4 regions of the Streptosporangium sp. NPDC049046 genome follow, and region 2 is predicted to be linked to each of the others. Evidence: riboswitches for the same ligand, from Rfam matches in the RefSeq annotation. Region 2 holds a riboswitch; each other region holds the start of a gene.

Region 1 (3,202 bases), on a different contig from region 2:
CCCAGGCGGTCCGGTAGAGCAGCCGCAGGTCGGCGGGGATCTCGGGGATGTCCTGGACCGAGCCGTCGGCGCGCTTGATCGCGTCGCGGATCGGCGCCGTCCACAGGCCGCGGGCCTGGAGGTCGCGGACGAGATAGCGGTTGACCTGGAGGAACTCCCCCGAGAGGGTCTCGCGCTTGAAGACGTTGGAGACCTGCGGCTCGATGCACTCGTAGCAGCCGGCGATGGAGGCGATCGTGGCCGTCGGCGCGATCGCGATCATCAGCGAGTTGCGCAGGCCGGTCTCCGCGATCCGCCCCCTGAGCTCCGTCCACGCGGCCGACGTCGCGGCCCCGTAGTGGTCGGGGTGCAGCACCCCGGCGGCGGCCCTGGTCTCCTCGTACGAGGGATGGCGGCCACGCTCGACGGCCAGGTCCGAGGAGGTCCGGTAGGCGGCGAGCGCGATCTCCTCGGAGATCCGGGTGGACAGCTCCAGCGCGCGCGGCGAGTCGAACGGCAGCCGCAGCGCGAACAGCACGTCGGCCAGGCCCATCAGGCCGAGCCCGATCGGACGCCACCGCCGGTTGGCCGCCTCCGCCTCGGGAGTCGGGTAGAAACCCAGGTCGATGGTCCGGTCGAGGAACCGCACCGCGGTACGGACCGTCGCGCGCAGCCGCGCCCAGTCGATCCCGTCCTCGAGGTCCCCTGACAGGTGGGCGGCGAGGTTGATCGAGCCGAGGTTGCAGACGGCGGTCTCGGCGTCGCCGGTGACCTCCAGGATCTCGGTGCAGAGGTTCGACAGGTGGATGACGTTCTCGGGCCTCGCCGTCTGGTTGGAGGTACGGTTCGCCGCGTCCTTGAAGGTCATCCAGCCGTTGCCGGTCTGGGCGAGCGTGCGCATCATCCGCCCGTACAGGGTGCGGGCGGGGATCCGCCGGGTGAAGCGGCCCTCGGCCTCGGCGGCCCGGTAGGCGTCGTCGAACGCGGCGCCGTACAGGTCGGTGAGGTGCGGGACCTCCTTGGGGTCGAACAGCGACCAGAGGCCGTCGGCCTCGACCCGGCGCATGAACTCGTCGGGGATCCAGTTGGCCAGGTTCAGGTTGTGCGTGCGGCGGGCCTCCTCGCCGGTGTTGTCGCGCAGTTCCAGGAACTCCTCGACGTCGGCGTGCCAGGGCTCCAGGTAGACGCAGGCCGCGCCCTTGCGGCGGCCTCCCTGGTTCACCGCGGCGACGCTGGAGTCGAGCGTGCGCAGCCAGGGCACGATGCCGTTGGAGTGTCCGTTGGTGCCCCGGATCAGCGAGCCCCGCGAGCGGACCCTGGTCCAGGCGATCCCGATGCCCCCCGCGTACTTCGACAGCCGCGCGACCTGCCCGTAGCGCTCGTAGATGGACTCCAGTTCGTCGCGGGGCGAGTCGAGCAGGAAGCACGAGGAGAGCTGGGGCCTGCGCGAGCCCGAGTTGAACAGCGTGGGCGAACTGGGCAGGTAGGACAGGGTGGCCATGAGCGCGTACAGCTCGGCGGCCTCCTCGACGGTCTCGGCCAGGCCGCAGGCCACCCGCAGGAAGAAGTGCTGCGGGCGCTCCAGGACCTTGCGGGTCCTCGGGTGGCGCAGCAGGTAGCGGTCGTAGACGGTGCGCAGCCCGAAGTACTCGAACCTGGCGTCCGCCTCCGGATCGACCAGCGCGTCCAGGACCGCGGCGTGGGCGGACACGAACCTCGCGAGCCCGTCGGCGACCAGCCCCGCCTCGTGGGTCGCGGCGACGGACTCGGAGAAGGCGCGGACGCCGTGCTCGGCGGCCTCGTCGGCGATCAGCTCGGCCAGCATCGCGGCGGCGACCCTGGAGTTCTCGGGATCGGTGATCACCCGGGCGGCGGCCTCGTCGATGGCCAGCCTGCGGGCGTCCGTGGCGCTCCCGATGCTCCCGGCGCCGTCGTCGCCCGTCGCGGCCACCGCGGCGCTCCGCGCGTTCCCGGTGTTTCCCGTGCCGCCATGGCCCGTCGCGGTCACCACCGCGCCTTCGACGCCGCTGTCGCCCGTCGCGGTCGCCGCCGTGCTCCCCGTCGCGGTCTCCGCCAATGCCTGTGTCACCTGGTGCCCCTCGCTCGATCGGACTCGCCACAGGCTCCGCCGGATGGCACGCGTCCGCGAGCGATCCCGGGCACGCCGGATCGCCTCGTTCCGCGGGCCCTCCCACGAGGCCCTGGACATTCACGTCACCGGCAGGTCTTCGGACTCACGGGCGCAACGCGCATGCCTACCGGCCGTCGCTTCCCAGGTATGGATCACCCAGTGCTCAATGACGGCTTTCGTTCCCGTTCACCGCTGCGGGGCAGTCCCGGAATCTCACCGGGTTCCCTCTTGCCTCGCCCCCTGCGGGGCGAACCAGCAACGAGCAGGATCCTACATCTAGGGGCGCCTGACGCAACTACCCCAACAGGTTGTGTCGGAGGACTTCAGTAGCCCGAGCTCGTGAAGCACACCGCGGGCGCGGGCCGTCTCGGTGGCGAGCCACTGGCGAAAGTCGTCGCCGCTGAGATAGACCCGGCTCCAGCCGTGGGCCGCGCACAGGGAGCGCCAGCGTGGCGCGGCGTCGAGCCTGTCGCACAGGGCGATCGCGGCGTCCCTGTCCTCCGGGCTCATGTCCTTGGGCCCCAGCAGGCCGCACCAGTCGCTGTACTCCAGCCGGACGTCGACCTCTCTGAGCGTCGGCGCGTCGATCCCGTCGATCCGGTCGCCGGAGGAGACCGCCAGGGGCCGCATACGGCCCGCGGCGATCTCGGAGCGCAGGGCACGCGCCGATCCCAGCAGGGCCGCCACCTGGCCCACCTGGAGCGCCTCCACGGCGTCCTCGGGGGTGAGGTATCCGGCATACTCCAGCAGCCGGGTGTCCACCCCGAGGCACTTGCCGATCATGCCGTAGAGCACGTGCTCGGAGCCCCCTTCCGACCGGCCGCCGACCGCGAGCCCCGCCGGGTTCCGGCGCAACCCCGCGGCGAAGTCCTCGAAGGTCAGCAGGCGGGAGTCGGCGGGGACGACCAGGACCGCCCAGTCGCCGACCAGGCGGGCGATGGGAGTGGCGGCGTTCACCACGGCGACGGTGTTGGCGATCTCCGCGGCCGCCACCATCGGCATCGCGGTGACGAGCAGCCTGCCCTCTCGCGCGAAGGGGCCACCGAAGGCACCGAAGGCACCGAACGCGTCGCGAGGGGCGGAGCCCAGGGC
Region 2 (3,202 bases):
GCCGGGCGCCGGGCCCCAGTGCTCCTCCATCCGGGCGCGCAGGTCCGCGGGGAGGGTGGCGTACCACTCGGCGTACCGGCTCGCCGCGATGCGCACCGGGTTTCCCGCGAGCTGTTCCTCGGTGAGCCAGTCCTGGTCCTGCCCGCCCGCGGCGATCAGCGCGTGAATGAGCGCGTCGCCGTCCTGCCCGCTCACCCCGGGCAGCTCGTCCTCGGCGCCGATGTCGTAACCGCGCTCGCGGAGCGCGGCCAGCAGCCTTACCAGGCTGGCCGGGGTGTCCAGGCCGACGGCGTTGCCGATGCGCGCGTGCTTGGTGGGATAGGCCGACAGCATCAGCACCAGCCGCCGCTCGGCGGGCGGGATGTGCCGCAGCGCGGCGTGGCGCACCGCGATGCCCGCCACCCGCGAGGCCCGCTCGGGGTCGGCCACGTAGACGGTGAGCCCGTCCTCGTCGATCTCCTTGAAGGAGAACGGCACCGTGATGATCCGTCCGTCGAACTCGGGGATCGCGACCTGGGTGGCGGCGTCCAGCGGGGACAGGCCGTCGTCGTTCTCCTCCCAGGAGGCCCGGCTGCTCGTCAGGCACAACCCCTGCAGGATCGGCACGTCCAGCTCGGCGAGCGCGCCGACGTCCCATGCCTCGTCGTCCCCGCCCGCCGACGCGGTCGCCGGGCGGGTGCCGCCCGCGGCGAGCACGGTCACCACCAGGGCGTCCACCGTGCGCAGGACCTCCAGCAGGCCGGGTTCCGCGGTGCGCAGCGAGGCGCAGTACACCGGCAGCGCCCGCGCGCCCGCGTCCTCGATCGCCGAGCAGAGCACTTCGACGAAGGCGGTGTTCCCCGCCACGTGGTGGGCCCGGTAGTAGAGCACCCCGACGACGGGTCCGTCCTGGCCGCGCGTCTCGCGCGCGAGCGTTCCCCAGGTGGGGGTGGGCTCGGGCGCGGCGAACCCGTGGCCGGTGAGCAGCAGCGTGTCGGACAGGAAGTGATGCAGCTCGGTCAGGTTGGCCGGGCCGCCGTGGGCGAGATAGGCGTGCGCCTCGGCGCAGACCCCGCCGGGCACGGTGGACAGCTCCATCAGCTCGGCGTCCGGCGCCTGCTCGCCGCCGAGGACGACGACGGGCCGGGGTCCGGCGAGCAGCGCGTCCAGCCCTTCCTCCCAGGCGCGGCGCCCGCCGAGCAGGCGGACCACGACCAGGTCGGCGCCCTCCAGCAGCGGCGGGAGGTCGGCGGCGGTGAGTCTGGCGGGGTTGCCGAGCCGGTAGTCCGCGCCGCTCGCGCGGGCGCTCAGCAGGTCGGTGTCGGAGGTCGAGAGCAGCAGGATCACGCGCCACACCCCGGCAGAGGAGTGGCGGTACGGCCCGCGGGAGCCGCGATGCGGCGGGAGAGCGGCGACGTCGCGGTGTGACGCGGGAACGGCGGTGTCACCCCGTGATGCGGCGACCGCGATGCCGCGTCGTGATGGGAAGACCACGATGCCGCGTCGTAGCGGGGGAACGGCGATGTCGCGGTGTGGCGGGGGAACGGCGAAAAGCGCACGGAGCTTCCTCCCTCGGGGTCCTCGCCCCGGGTCGTCGTCGGCCACGACGGCTGGAGTCTCCTGGCTCCCGGATCGGTGCTCACCCCGGCCTTCCCGTCCTTCGTCGGACAGTGGCCCGGGTGGGGTTCGCTCCCCGGTTACAGTGGCGGGACCGCGCCGGATTCACACCGGCTTCCTCCCTTGCCGTCGCCATCGATGACACTACGGCAGTCCGGGGCATTGCAAGAAACTGGCATTAACATCCTCTGAGTGTCCATTGCCGACTTTTCCGGACGATCGCGACTCGACGCGTGCCCCGGGGCCCTCCAGGTCCACCCCGCCGCGGACGGCGGCCTGGCCCGCGTCCGCATACCCGGAGGTCGCCTCACCCCCTACCAGCTGCGCGAACTCGCCGACGCCGCCACGGCGTACGGCAACGGCGTCATCGAGCTCACCTCCCGGGCGAACGTCCAGGTGCGCGGTCTCGGGCCGGAGAATCCAGAAAGCGGTCCGGAAAACGGATTCGCCGCGCGGATGGCGAGAGCGGGCCTGCTGCCCTCGGCGACACACGAGCGCATCCGCAACATCCTCGCCTCCCCGCTGACCGGAGTGGACGGACCGGCCGAACCAAACGAACCCGGCAGACCGGCTGGATCGGCCGAACCAAACAAATTCGGCAGACCGAACAGACCAACCGGACCCCCCGAACCAAGCGGAATCAACGAGCCAAGCAGGCCGAGCGGACCGAACGGCGGGGATGCTCCGAACGGCACGAAAACGAACGGCCGTGGGATCGCCGACATCACCCCTCTGATCGGCGAACTGGATCGACGACTGTGTGCTCGCCCGGCCCTCGCCGCCCTGCCGGGACGGTTCATGTTCGCCCTCGACGACGGACGGGGAGACGTGGCCGGCCTGGGCGCGGACGCCACGATCCTGCCCACGGCGCCGGACGAGGCCGCGCTGCTCCTCGCCGGAACCGACACCGGCCTGCGCGTACCGCTCGACGAAGCCGTGACCGTCCTGCTCGCCGCCGCCGAGGCGTTCCTCGACGAACTGGCCACCCGGGACGTCACCGCCTGGCGGATCGCCGAACTTCCCGACGGGCCCTCCCGGATCGCCACCCGGGTGCGAACCGCTCTCGGACTCCCCGACACACCTCCCTTCGAGCCGGTGAGACCGCACGTCGTGACCTCCGGGCCGGTCGGCGTCATCGAGAGCACGGACCGGCGAGGGAACCGAACCGGCGTCACCGGAGAGACAGGTCCCGGAAAGGCCGCAGGCCACGGAGACAGGGACACGGACGGTCCAGGAAACGAGGGCACGCGGGTGGCGCTCGGAGTGGCGATCCCCCTGGGGCGGCTGACCTCCGCGCAGGCACTGCTGCTCGCCGACGCCGCCTCGGGCGGGGAGATCCGGCTCACGCCATGGCGCGGTGTGGTCCTGCCCGGCCTGGACCGCGCCGAGGTCACGGGCACGGCCGCCCGTCTGGAGGCCGCCGGGCTGGTCGTCGACCCCGCCTCCCCCTGGATCGGTGTGACGGCCTGCACCGGCCGCCCCGGCTGCGCCAAATCCCTCGCCGACGTCCAGGCCGACGCCGCCACCGCCATCGGCATGGCCCCGCCGTCCACGATGGGGCCGGGCACCGATACGCTCCCCGTGCACTGGGCGGGCTGCGCCAGGC
Region 3 (3,202 bases), on a different contig from region 2:
GGGCCCGGACGTCGGGATCGGCCGGTACGGCGGGGGGTTTCACGGCCGACGGGTTCTCGGAACGTAGATCGGCGGCGAGACCGACCAGCTCGGCGACCTTCTGCCGGGCGAACGCCAGCCGCGCCCGGACCGCCGGGTCCAGTGCCGTCTCGCTGTCGAGGTCGACCGGAACGTGCAGCAGTGAACAGGAACTGCTCAGCTCCACCGTGTCGGCCAACCCGAGCAGCACCGCGTACGTCGACTTCACCCGCGCGGGGTCGGTGCGCCACACGTTCCTGCCATCGACCACGCCGGCGACCAAGGTCTTGCGGGCCAGCCCGCCGACCGAGGCCACCGCCTCCAGGTTGCCGGGTCCGGCGACGAAGTCGAGCCCGATCGCCTCGACCTCGGTGGAGGCGACCATCCGTAGCGCCTGCGCGCCGACGGCGCCGAAGTACGTGGCGAGCAGAATCTTCGGACGGCTGGGCAGGCCGCCAAGCCGCCGGTAGGCCCGCCCGAGCGCTTCGATCTCCCGGGCCCCGAGGTCGCGGGCCAGGACAGGCTCGTCGAACTGCACCCATTGCGCGCCCGCGCCCGCCAGCCGTTCCAGCAACTCGGCGTAGGTCTCCACCAGGGAGTCCAGCAGGTCGAGCGGGGTGAATCCCTCAGGTGAGTTCGGCGCGGCCTTGGCCAGCAGAAGATAGGTGAGCGGGCCGACGAGCACGGGCCGCGTCTCGATGCCGAGCTTCCTGGCCTCTAGATACTCGGCCACGGGCTTGGCGGCCGAGCCTCCGGCGAGCTGGAACCGGGTGTCCAACGCCATCTCGGGGACGATGTAGTGGTAGTTGGTGTCAAACCATTTGGTCATCTCCAGGGGCGGAAGCTCGGCGGTGCCTCGCGCCATCGCGAAGTACCGGTCGAGCCCGGTGAGGTCGCGGTAACGCGCGGGCACGGCGTCGATCATGACCGTGGTGTCGAGCACCTGGTCGTAGAACGAGAACGTGTTCGACGGGATCGCATCAAGGCCCGCGTCACGCAGCTCGGTCCAGACCGAGCCGCGCAGCGACGCGGCGGCCGCCTCCAGCTCGTCGGCGCCGATCGTGCCGGCCCAGAAATCCTCGGTGGCGAATTTGAGCTCCCGATGCGCGCCGATGCGCGGGTAGCCCAAAACGGTCGTCCTCATGGCAACTTCCCTCGTCTCGCCAGTATGCGGCCAGGCAGGAGAGAGAAACGCAACGCGGAGCAGGACCCCGGCGAGCGCGTCCCAGGCCCTCCCACGAGGCCGCGGACCACCGCGCGCCGAGCGGCACGCGGGCGGAGGCAGGTCTTCGGACTCGCGGGCACCATGCCTGAGGCATGACCTACTGGCCGTCGCTTCCCAGGCACGCGCCCAGTGCTTGTGACGGCGGTCGTTCCTGCTTACCGCTGCGGGGCAGTCCCGGATTCACACCGGGTTCCCTCTTACGACGCTCGCCCCCCGAAGGAGACGGGCGAACCATCCACACCGGAGAGCTTAACGGCCCGGCCACCGTTCGGGCCCAGTCGTGTGCGCGTCGGTGGCTCACTACGGGCGAACGGCGACCGACTCGGCGGAGAGCGTGACCTCGATGGTGATGTGCGGATTGTCCACTTGCGGGAGCTGAAGCCCACGTTTGAACTCCTCCGCATCGTCCGGCATCACCTTCGGCTGAACTGTGACCTTGACGTGGCCGGTCTCGTCATCTGGGTGCGTCGTCATCGTGGCCACCTCAGGACGGGATTGGAGCCAGGACACGACCGTGTCCTGGGCCTGCCGAAGCTCCGCGGCCGAGAATCCCTTGCCGCCGATCAGGGTGACCTCCACGGGGAGGGTCCTGGCCAACTCGATCGCGCGAGTCGGAATGGGCCCCTTGAAGCCGACGCGCAGCCCTCGCTGGTCGTCGACGTACCTGACGCCGGAGATCTCGTCGGGAAACTCCGTATTAAGTTTGTCGATCACCTGACTGTTGGACGACTGCGAACCGAAGCGGTCGATGGCCTCCTCGTAGGAGATGCCCTCCGATCTGGCGATGGTCCCAAGGTCGACCAACTCGGCGTAGGGAATGCCGTCGATCGTCACGCCCGGGTCGGTCACCGCGGGGTCGTAACCCTCGAAGTCCGTCGGCTTGGGCGACGAGGTAGCAGCCATCCGGGTCGCGTACCGCTTGACAACCTCCTCCAAAGGCCGACCCGACGACGCCGCCTCTCGCTTGAGCCGCTCCAGGGTGGGCCGATGCGCTTTGGGCTGATCGGCCCGCGGCAACACGATCGTCTCGCTTCCGGCCACAGTGAGTGCCGGACCGGCACCGGACTGGCCGCAGGCGCACAACGACGCAAGCATCGCAATGGTCAAAAGCAATTTCTTCACACCTAAGGGACGCTCCGCCGCCCTGAAGGGTTCATCCAGGCGCTCCCGGTACGGCGAAGTCCGTTCGTCAAATAACTTGGGTCTCCTGGCGCACTCCGGAAGGCACGGTCCGGCGCCGTTACGCGGGCGGAGGACGGTTGTGACCGGGCTCTCGCCGTTGCGGAGCCGGCCTGGTGCCGATGCCGGTCCGTGTCCTGGTCGCCCCGGTTGCCTGCCGAAGTGAAGCGCGGCCGGTTGCCCGTACTCCGTTGTTATAGGTGGCCGTTCACTCAGTCCGTCATCTCGCGGGCGAAGTGTGGTTCCGCCGCTTCCAGTCGCGGTACCGAGATGCCCAACCGTCGTGCTTCGGCCAGGGTGTCCCGGCAGACCTCACGTGGCTCCTCGGCGTCGGGATCGGAGTGCGCCGCGAAATTCACGCGCGCGAGCGCGACATGAGCGGTCAGCCAGGCGAGCACGGGGGCCGTCAGCCAGGTGGGCGCACGCAACGACAGCACACCGCGGTGACGTCGCAGGTCGACACCGCGCGCCTGGAGGAGCGGCAGAAGCTCGCGGATGGCCAGCAGCGCCTCGCGCAGGTCGTCCGTCGCCCCTATCAGCTTGGACAACGAGCCCAGTCTCAGGCTTTGGGAGTGCAGGCCCGCGTCGAACACGAAATGGATCCACAACCAGCCGCGGAAATCGGATTGTTCCCTGAACCGGAGTCCGGCCTCGCGAAACGCCTGGCGTACGGCCCGCTCCCGGTCGGTCGGGGGCGGGCCGAGGGTGCCGAAGACGACCGACGGCAGCAACGTCCCACGGAGGACGCCGTCCGCGCCGAAGCCGCCGCCGGAGCCGGGA
Region 4 (3,202 bases), on a different contig from region 2:
GGGACGCCATCGTGGACTCCAGAAGGGACCTCCGGCCGTGCCCTTGGCACAGACCGGCGAAACGGAAGGAACGCCTCCAGCGAAAAAGGAGGGCGTCTGGTCACGGGGGCACGCCGCCCTCCGGACCCTTCCTCCAGGTCCTTCAGCCGGCGTGTCGCGGCGCGGGTGGGCCGCGCCGCCGCAGCACCGGCAGGATTTCCCAGCCGCCGTACGGCCGGACATCGGCGGCCGGAACGGCCCGCCACACCGGCGACGCCACCTCGGCGGGGACGGCGAACAACAGCCGGATCAGCGGCCTCGGCCCGCCGTACAGGCGGATCATCAGCCACAGGGCGCTCTCGCCTCTGTGCAGCCACCAGCCGGTGCCCAACGCCACCGCGAGATGGATCATCGTCATGCCCAGGCCGGAATGGCCGTGCTCGGCGGAGGACATCGCCTGCGGCGCGGGCGCGGCGCGATTGAACAGCTCATGCAGCAGGATCTGCGCGCCGATGGTCGCGCCGAGCACGACCTCCACACCGCGCTCGCGCCCGTTGAGCGCGTACGCCACGCAGAAGGCGATCAGTGCGCCCAGAACGGCCACGTGCGGCGGGATCAGGCCGCCCCCGGCCAGCGCGTGGCCGCCCGCGGAGACCACAAGGCACATCGTCGCGAAGACGACGGCTCGTGGCACGCGCAGCGCCGACACCGTAGGGGTCACAAAGGACATCCTGTCAGCCGGGTGGCTCGCCGAGAAGACCGGGACAGCGGATCATGCCTCAGGCCGTCGCGGCCGGGTGCGTGAATCTCATACCCGGACATACGTGGGAACGGCTCCCGCCGTTCACCCGAAACGCGGGACGGTCATGCGAAGAGCGCCTCGTTTCCCATGGCGGCCGTGCGTGCGGTCCCGGACGCCGTTGCAACGATCACTGAACGAACCGGTCGGGGGCTTGTCGTTAATGGTGGTTGTGCGAACATGGTCGGCGTAGGCGACGGCGGAACGAGGAAGCCGGTGTGAATCCGGTGCGGTCCCGCCACTGTGATCGGCGAGTGAATCCCGAACAGGCCACTGCCCGCGTGCGGGTGGGAAGGCCGGGAGGAGCATCGACCCGAGAGCCAGGAGACTCACGCTGTCGCCTCCTCACGAAATGGGGCGGATCTCCCCAAGAGAGGACGGTGGCCGTCATGCGGTTCTCCCGCTATAGGGCCCTTCAGCCTGCCCGTCGTGCAGGACTCTCCTGGTGATCCGGCCTCTCGCCCGTCGCGGCAGCCGTCGAGGAACGGTGGCCGCGGCCAGTTTCCAGGAGACCACCTATGGGCATCCCCCGCCCGATCACCGGCGTGCTGCTCGCCATCCTGCTCACCGCCACCGCCTGCGGCGCCCCCGCGCCGCAGGGCTCACCGAGCGCTTCGGCGGCACCGCCTTCGGCCGAGGGCCGTTGCGTCACGAGCTTCGACGCCGCTGAGGACTACTTCCCGGTCAAGCAGAAGGTGGAGCACGCGACGAACTTCACGCTGACCTACGCCAAGAACTATCAGGTCCTCACCGTCAAGCAGCCCGCCCCCGGCGCCAAACCGGAGACCTACGTGCTGGTGCGGTGCGGCACCCCTGCTCCCGCGCTCACCGGCGAACTGGCCGCGGCGGTCACCGTCGAGACCCCGATCGAGCGGCTGTTCTCCGCTTCGACCACCCACCTGCCGTTCATCACCGACCTGGGCGTGCTGGAGCGGCTCACCGGTGTTTCGTCGGCCGGGTACATCGCCTCCCCCCAGGTACTGGCCCAGGTGAAGGCCGGGAAGATCACCGAGTACGCCAAAGGTCAGGAAGTCGACACCGAGAAGGTGATCGCCGCCAAGCCGGACGTGCTGATGAGCGGCGGCACCGAGGACAAGGCCTACGGCCCGTTGCGCCAGGCCGGGATCACGGTGGTGGCCAACGCGGAATGGCTGGAGTCCACCGCGCTGGGCCGCGCCGAGTGGATCAAGGTGATGGCCGCGCTGACCGGTACCGAGGCCAAGGCCGGTGAGGTGTTCGGCAAGGTCGAGACCGACTACACCGCCCTGGCCGCCAAGGCCAAGGCCGCCGCACCGGTCACCGTGCTGCCGGGCCAGATGTACGAGGGGCAGTGGTCGGTGCCCAACGGCGGCAGCTACGTCGCGGGGCTGATCAAGGACGCGGGCGGCACCTACCCGTGGGCGGACACGCCGGGCCCCGGCAGCACCACCCTGGACCTGGAGGCTGTGCTGTCCAAGGCCAAGGACGCCGAGGTGTGGCTGGCCGCCGTGAACGAGTGGAAGAGCCTGGCCGATGTGGAGAAGGCCGACCCGCGCTACGCCAAGTTCGGCGCGTTCGAGTCCGGAAGCCTCTGGTCGGCGAACAGGACGCTCGGCCCCGGGGGCGGCAACGACTTCTACGAGCGCGGCGTCGGCCACCCGGACCTGATCCTGGCCGACCTGGTAGCGATCTTGCATCCCGACCTCGCGCCGGGGCACGCCTTCACCTTCTACCAGCAGCTGGCCAAGTGACGGCTCTGGCCCTCGCGGGTGTTCCGGCGGCGGCCCGGCGCCGCCGGAGCGTCGTTCTGGCCGTCATCGGGGTCGCGGTGCCGCTGGCGTTCGCGCTGGCGGTCCTGCTCGGCTCGACCTCGATCCCGCTGAACCAGGCACTGCTCGCCTTGGTGCGTGACACCGGCGCGGACCCGGGGGTTCAGGAGATCATCTGGACGGTACGGTTGCCGCGCGCCATCACCGCGGCCCTGGCCGGAGCGGCCCTGTCGGTCTCGGGAGTACAGCTGCAGACTCTGTTTCGCAACCCGCTGGCCGAGCCGTACATCCTGGGGGTGAGCTCGGGGGCGAGCCTGGGCGTGGCGCTGGTGATCATCGGGTGGGGCGGCGCGGCCGGCGCGTTCACCGCGGGCATCGCGGGCCTGGGCCGCGCGGGCGTGGTGGTGGCCGCCTCGGCAGGTGCGGCCACGGTGCTGGGGCTGGTGCTGGTGCTGTCGCGGCGGGTCAGGTCGGTGGTGACGTTGCTGATCATCGGCGTGATGGTGGGGTCGGCCGCCACCTCGCTCATCACGCTGCTGCTGGTCTACACCGACCCGCAGCGGGCCCAGCAGTTCATCATGTGGGGTCTGGGCAGCTTCGCCGGGACCACCTGGGGAGATCTCGGGGTGTTCGTGCCGGTCTGCGTGGCCGCGCTGGCGGGTGCGCTGGCCGGGGT

Evidence for each region. Region 2 has a riboswitch for cobalamin ahead of cobN (cobaltochelatase subunit CobN). Riboswitches for the same ligand answer to the same signal wherever they lie in the genome.
Region 1: another riboswitch for cobalamin. It lies ahead of AB0B96_RS07885 (ribonucleoside-diphosphate reductase subunit alpha); the one in region 2 lies ahead of cobN (cobaltochelatase subunit CobN).
Region 3: another riboswitch for cobalamin. It lies ahead of metE (5-methyltetrahydropteroyltriglutamate--homocysteine S-methyltransferase); the one in region 2 lies ahead of cobN (cobaltochelatase subunit CobN).
Region 4: another riboswitch for cobalamin. It lies ahead of AB0B96_RS31995 (ABC transporter substrate-binding protein); the one in region 2 lies ahead of cobN (cobaltochelatase subunit CobN).

Annotation. Positions count from the first base shown of each region.
Region 1 covers NZ_JBEZEZ010000004.1:332,520-335,721, forward strand. Annotated here, with positions in the region: gene AB0B96_RS07885 (ribonucleoside-diphosphate reductase subunit alpha) at 1-2,068, opposite strand, end outside; cobalamin riboswitch at 2,181-2,382, opposite strand; gene AB0B96_RS07890 (tripartite tricarboxylate transporter substrate-binding protein) at 2,387-3,202, opposite strand, start outside.
Region 2 covers NZ_JBEZEZ010000014.1:144,570-147,771, forward strand. Annotated here, with positions in the region: gene cobN (cobaltochelatase subunit CobN) at 1-1,335, opposite strand, end outside; cobalamin riboswitch at 1,572-1,767, opposite strand; gene AB0B96_RS21375 (precorrin-3B synthase) at 1,789-3,202, shown strand, end outside.
Region 3 covers NZ_JBEZEZ010000039.1:54-3,255, reverse strand. Annotated here, with positions in the region: gene metE (5-methyltetrahydropteroyltriglutamate--homocysteine S-methyltransferase) at 1-1,162, opposite strand, end outside; cobalamin riboswitch at 1,281-1,494, opposite strand; gene AB0B96_RS36040 (hypothetical protein) at 1,544-2,146, opposite strand; partial or broken gene AB0B96_RS36035 (ketopantoate reductase) at 2,635-3,202, opposite strand, start outside.
Region 4 covers NZ_JBEZEZ010000028.1:92,087-95,288, reverse strand. Annotated here, with positions in the region: gene AB0B96_RS32005 (copper resistance protein CopC) at 1-10, opposite strand, end outside; gene AB0B96_RS32000 (hypothetical protein) at 143-700, opposite strand; cobalamin riboswitch at 949-1,130, shown strand; gene AB0B96_RS31995 (ABC transporter substrate-binding protein) at 1,297-2,508, shown strand; gene AB0B96_RS31990 (iron ABC transporter permease) at 2,505-3,202, shown strand, end outside.